2 regions of the Bacillus sp. CPT56D-587-MTF genome follow, and region 1 is predicted to be linked to the other one. Evidence: riboswitches for the same ligand, from Rfam matches in the RefSeq annotation. Region 1 holds a riboswitch; the other holds the start of a gene.

Region 1 (3,212 bases):
ATGATATATCACAAAAATATTCTATTCCATGGATTTACGGTGCATGTGTAGGTAGTTACGGTCTTTCTTACACAATCCTTCCTAGTAAAACACCATGTTTATCATGTTTATTACAGTCGATTCCGCTTGGCGGGGCAACATGTGATACAGCGGGTATTATATCACCTGCTGTATCTCTTGTCGTTTCTCATCAAGTAACAGAAGCTCTTAAACTGTTAGTAGAAGATTACGAATCACTTCGAGATGGGCTTGTATCGTTTGATATGTGGAAGAATGAGTATTCATGTATGAATGTGCAAAAACTTCGCCAGCATAATTGTCCTTCATGCGGAGAGAATGCATTATATCCGTATTTAAATAAAGAAAACACATCAAAAACAGCAGTTTTATGCGGGCGAAATACAGTTCAAATTAGACCACCTCATAAAGATGAAATGAATTTTGAACAATATAAAGAGTTGTTGGAAGGTCGTGTAAATGATTTAAATATAAATCCATATTTACTATCATTTTCTGTTGAAGACAAGAGGTTAGTAGCCTTTAAAGATGGCCGTGTGCTCGTACATGGAACGAAAGATATAAGCGAAGCAAAAACAATTTATCATCGCTATTTTGGATAGAAAAGGATGAGTGGGATGAAAGTGAATAAAGCTTTAACAATTGCAGGGTCTGATAGCGGCGGCGGTGCTGGAATTCAGGCAGATTTAAAAACATTCCAAGAGCTTGGTGTATACGGAATGACGGCTATTACGGCAATTACTGCTCAAAACACGCTTGGCGTTCAAGGGGTATATCCTGTTCCATTAGAAGGTATTACAGAACAGCTGAATTCAATTGGTACGGATGTAACACCAGATGCAGTGAAACTAGGAATGTTATTTAGTAGTGAAATAATTCAAATTGTTGCAGAACAAATTAAAAAGTTTGGCTGGAATAATATTGTGCTAGATCCCGTTATGATTGCAAAAGGCGGTGCATCATTATTACAGCAAGAAGCAGTTCAAGCATTAAAAGAATATTTATTACCAGTAGCAACTGTTATAACACCGAATGTCCCAGAAGCAGAAGTGTTAACTGGGGTGGAGATTCATAATGTTGAAGATAGTAAGGAAGCTGCAAAAGTATTGCACAAATTAGGTGCTAAATATGTGCTTATGAAGGGCGGACATGCAGAATATCAAGGGAATGAAGTAATTGATTTCCTCTTTGATGGAGAAGAATTTATTGAGTTTAGAAGCGAGCGAATTCCTTCAAAGCAAACGCATGGAAGTGGGTGTACATTTGCTTCAGCGGTTACAGCAGGACTTGCGAAAGGATACTCAATTGAAGATGCTGTTCAAGAAGCAAAACGATTTATTAGTATAGCAATTGAAGAGCCATTGAATATTGGTAGTGGTCATGGACCGACGAATCATTTTGCGTATAAAGTGAATAGAACGCGTGTATAGATAAGTGAAAAGCCAGTTTTATAACTGGCTTTTTTTCTGTTTACTTTTTCAAAATACAGGAGTAATATATCAGCCAGAATACATTTTTTTGTAAACGCTGAGTCCAATTATATGGAGCGGAGGAACCAATTTGTGCAGTGTCACTAGGGGTGAATCTTTCAAGTTTGAAAGTAGGGCTACTCTCAAAGTCCGAATCCGACAGCTAACTTCGTAAGCGTCTTGAGAGAGGACGGTGCCATGATGGATACATCACTTCATCGATCTGATTAGTATAGGGGAATATCAATCTATGTTTGATTTCTTTTATACTAAGGAGGATGAGGTACATGGAACTAACACTTATTTGTGTTGGAGAAGAAAGTAAGGTAAATAGTTTAAGAGATTTAGTATCATTTCAACATGAGTTAATTATTTTTACAGCAAATGAAGAGATAGCGGCTGAAGTTAGGAATTGTGGGTTTGATTGGACTTATAGCTGCAGTAAGGAGCAGGACTTTACTAGTATTTGTGAGTGTATTAAGAAGGTGATTTTACTAGGGGATGAGCTTCCAATCGTTAGTTTTTTCACAGAACACATTCGCTTTTCTTTTCAAGCACCTATTACTGTTGTTACAAGGAATAAACGATATCCAGCGAGGCTCTATGAAACAATTGGAGCTAAGTTTGTCGTGTTTACAAATTGTGATAATATTTCTTTTTTATTTTTTGAATAGGGCGGGGGAAGAAATGATGAAGGTACTATTACTTGGAGATATAGCAAATCGTTGGGCAGTATCGGTAGAGCGAGTTCAAGAATTGGTTCAGATCGATCCCCTTTTTCCAGGGCCGTATATTATATTACCATCAAAAGATGCTTTGTATTTAGAGGTAGATATTACCGAGTATGAGCAGCTACATGCAGAATTGACACAAGTTTATATTCGCGGGAGAAATTTACGTGCATTTTTACGAGGAGAATAAAGGTTGAATAAAAAAGAGCGAATGCTGAGTGCAACAAGCTATGCACTTCATGTCATTCGCTTTTTTTATTTCATATTTAAAAGGTCATTTTTAAGAAAAGAAAAGAGAAATAAAGAAAATAGATGAAATAACAGTAATAATCTTCAATATAAGCGTTTAAATGAATGTAAATATTATTATTTTCAGTAATTTACCCCTTTACAAGTGAAATATAGAGGAGTATATTTACTCTCATAAATCATTCATAAAATTTCCAAAAAAACCTAAAATCGCTGAGTTCCAGAAATGGAGCGGGGGAACCAATTTTGTGCATCGTCACTTGGGGTGAATCTTTCAGTTTTGAAAGTAGGGCTACTCTTTAGGCCCGAATCCGACAGCTAACCTCGTAAGCGTTTAGAGAGGAGGTTTACTTTTTGTTGTTCATTTTTTGAACACTGAGTAGAGCTCAGTGTTCTTTATTAATATTTAAATGGTAAATTTTAACAAAAAGAGAGGGATAGTTATGTTAGATGTTGTAATGGTCGGGATTTTTATTTTATTAGTTGCATCGATGGCAAGTCTTGCAAGTTGGTCAGATAAAGTTGTGAAAGAAGGAAAGCAATCATGATGATTGTCTTATCGGTTATTGTCGCAGCAATTACAGTGTATTTAGTGTATGCATTATTAAATCCAGAGAAGTTTTAATTAGGGGGAATCATTCATTATGATTTGGGTTGCAGTCATTATTACAATGCTCTTGTTTATTTTAGTAGCAAAGCCAACGGGGATTTATTTAGAAAAAGCTTTTCAAGGTAGCAAAACGTT
Region 2 (3,212 bases), 1.1 Mb from region 1:
TGTTAAATATCCAGTTAAGTTAAGGTCCTTTGAATAACGTTGCAAGCCCTTTTGATGCTCTGAGTGAGGAAAGAGAATTTTATTTGTAAATGAAAGATAGTATGCTTCCATATTTTGATGTGAAACTTTAAACTCCCCATAATATGTATTTTCATCATCGAGATGATCGAGCCGAAAAGGACGAAAATCGTTTTTTTGTAAGAAAGGGAACATCTCTTGTTCATATCCAGCTTTAAACGAAAACGGGAATATAAATTGAAATATAGCTGTTGCTACACCTTTTTCCTCAATTGATTGTATTGCCTCCATCTACATTGTGTCCTTTCCATATATGCTATAGAAACAACATGCCCAAATTTATTTGAAAATAACCACTCTTTTATACTCAATTGAGAGTGAAAATTCAGCTTATTTAGCAGGGAACATGTATAATGTTATGTATACTAAAAGTTATAAAATTGTATTTTGAAAAGGGGGATGCTGTATGCGGATTTTAGTATTAGGCGCTGGTGGAGTCGGAGGATTTTTTGGTGGCAGATTAGTCGAGAAGGGAGAAGATGTCACGTTTCTTGTTCGTAGTAAACGGAAAAAACAATTAGAGGAAAGAGGACTTGTAATCCGAAGTGTTAACGGGGATTTTTCCTTCCGACCGAAATTAATAACGAAAGAAGAGCGAACTTCTCCATTTGATGTTATTTTATTTTCAACAAAAGCGTATCACTTAAACGAGGCAATTCAAGATTTGAAGCCGTTTGTTGGCGAAAATACTGTAATCATTCCATTGTTAAATGGTATCGCTCATTTATCGCTATTACAAAAAGAATTCGGCGAAGAAAAAGTAATTGGCGGTTTATGCTTTATCGAGACGACGTTAAACGATCAAGGAGAAATTGTACAAACTAGCGCTGCCAACAGACTTGTGTTTGGAGAAATTAAGTCTCAAAATTCAGAGAGAGTAAAGCATATTTCTAAAGCATTTTCAGGTACGAAATCTAGTTTTGTTTTAAGTGAAAATATTACGCAAGATATGTGGCATAAATATTTATTTATTACTGTAATGTCAGGTGTGACAACGTTAATGCGTGCACCAATTGGACCAATCCGTGAAAGTGAAGGCGGCCGTGATTTTATCCGTAATGTGTTTGAGGAATCTGTACAAATCATGAGAGTATTAGGAGCTCCAGTAAAGGCTAATATTGCCCAGGAACATATGAAAACGATTGATAAAATTTCGTATGATATGAAGTCATCAATGCAACGTGATATGGAAAAGGGTTCGTTTATTGAAGGGAAGCACTTGCAAGGATATTTACTGGATGTAGCAGAGAAATTTTCTATAGCGGCACCATTATTAAAATCTATATATCAAAATTTAAAGGTGTATGAAGAGATGACCTTTAACAAATCTGTAATAGAATTAGATGTATGAAAAATTATTTATTTCTTTTCGTTCTATCTGTCAAATTTATTTCCTGTTCACGTTTACTATATAACTGATTAATTTCATTTGCTACTGCATCTAAATATGAATCGGAAAAAATAGGCTTCTTTTCTTTAGACATATGGGTCTCCTTTGCGGATTTTTAATATTCATTATGTATATTTCTCAGCGGATTATGCGCAATCATTTTAATTTTTTTCTTATTAAAAATTTTTGTTTACTTTTTGAAAATAAAGGAGTATTATAATCCACAGTTTCAATTTTCTAAATCGCTGAAACCGCATGGTACGGGGGACCCGTTTTTACGGATTAGTACATAATCCGATGGGGTGAATCCTTGAAAAAGGTAGGGCTACTCATAGGCCCGAATCCGACAGCTAACCTCGTAAGCGTTATATTGAGAAGGAAGGTGGAGCTTGTGCGACAAAAAAAATAATGTCTACAAGTCTATTTCGCTATGGCTTGTAGACATTTTTTGTTTTCTGAAGAAATCGTTTACTGGCTGTAACAAGCAGAAAAGTTCGTACAAAATTATTGGAGAGTGGACAGCATTGGTTTCATCTATTAAAAGATTTTTAATTGGAAGACCGTTAAAATCAACAGAGCTTGGAGAACAAAAGCTTAATAAAACGAAAGCTTTAGCTATTTTATCTTCTGACGCATTGTCATCAGTTGCTTACGGTCCAGAACAAATTTTAATTGCTTTAGCAGGTGTGGGAGCGATCGCTTATTGGTATTCCATTCCGATCGCTGTTGGGGTATTAGTATTATTGACAGCCCTTATTTTATCTTATCGTCAAATTATTTTTGCTTATCCGCATGGCGGGGGAGCGTATGTTGTATCAAAAGAAAATTTAGGGATGAATCCAGGCTTAATTGCTGGAGGATCTTTATTAGTCGACTATATTTTAACTGTTGCGGTAAGTGTATCTGCAGGTACAGATGCGCTAACATCTGCTTTTCCTAGTTTACATGCACATAATGTAATCATTGCGATTATATTTGTTATATTTATTACGATCTTAAATTTAAGAGGAGTAACGGAATCGGCTTCTGTTTTAGCATATCCTGTTTATTTATTTGTTTTAGCCCTATTTATATTAATTGGTGTAGGCATATATAATATTTTGACTGGTCACGTTTCACCAACTTTACACACGCCGATCGGAACGCCGGTTGCGGGTATTAGTTTGTTTTTACTGTTAAGAGCATTTGCATCAGGTAGTTCTGCTTTAACAGGTGTTGAAGCAATTTCAAACGCAATTCCGAACTTTAAAGATCCTGCGCCAAACAATGCTGCAAAAACATTGCTTGCAATGGGTGCATTACTTGCTGTGTTATTTTCAGGAATTGTGTTTTTAGCCTATTATTACGGAGTGACTCCGAGTAAAGAAGTAACAGTTGTTTCTCAAATTGCTGAACAAACATTTGGACGTAATTTCATGTACTATTTCATACAAGGTACAACAGCTTTAATATTAATTCTTGCTGCTAATACAGGTTATTCTGCATTTCCTTTATTAGGGGTTAACCTTGCAAAAGATAAATTCATACCGAGAATGTTTACGATTAGAGGAGACCGTCTAGGTTACTCAAACGGTATTATTATACTTGGAGTTGCTTCGATTATTTTAATTGTAGCTTTCCAAGGACAAACAGAACATTTAATTCCACTATATGCAGTAGGGGTATTTATTCCATTTACACTTTCTCAAACAGGAATGGTATTAAAATGGCTTCGCGAAAAGCCTGAAGGATGGGCTTTAAGATT

What was found. Region 1 has a riboswitch for cyclic di-AMP ahead of AC3WVZ_RS02015 (hypothetical protein). Riboswitches for the same ligand answer to the same signal wherever they lie in the genome.
Region 2: it holds a riboswitch for cyclic di-AMP, as region 1 does, so the genes downstream of both, AC3WVZ_RS08030 (APC family permease) here and AC3WVZ_RS02015 (hypothetical protein) in region 1, are expected to answer to the same signal.

The regions. Positions count from the first base shown of each region.
Region 1 is NZ_JBYTEF010000001.1:385,359-388,570, forward strand. Features, by position in the region: gene thiF (thiazole biosynthesis adenylyltransferase ThiF) at 1-620, shown strand, start outside; gene thiD (bifunctional hydroxymethylpyrimidine kinase/phosphomethylpyrimidine kinase) at 636-1,448, shown strand; cyclic di-AMP (ydaO/yuaA leader) riboswitch at 1,534-1,681, shown strand; gene AC3WVZ_RS02015 (hypothetical protein) at 1,775-2,161, shown strand; gene AC3WVZ_RS02020 (hypothetical protein) at 2,175-2,408, shown strand; cyclic di-AMP (ydaO/yuaA leader) riboswitch at 2,669-2,814, shown strand; gene AC3WVZ_RS02025 (SipW-dependent-type signal peptide-containing protein) at 2,911-3,015, shown strand; gene kdpF (K(+)-transporting ATPase subunit F) at 3,015-3,092, shown strand; gene kdpA (potassium-transporting ATPase subunit KdpA) at 3,112-3,212, shown strand, end outside.
Region 2 is NZ_JBYTEF010000001.1:1,534,178-1,537,389, forward strand. Features, by position in the region: gene AC3WVZ_RS08015 (hypothetical protein) at 1-309, opposite strand, end outside; gene panE (2-dehydropantoate 2-reductase) at 485-1,429, shown strand; gene AC3WVZ_RS08025 (hypothetical protein) at 1,434-1,562, opposite strand; cyclic di-AMP (ydaO/yuaA leader) riboswitch at 1,702-1,848, shown strand; gene AC3WVZ_RS08030 (APC family permease) at 1,993-3,212, shown strand, end outside.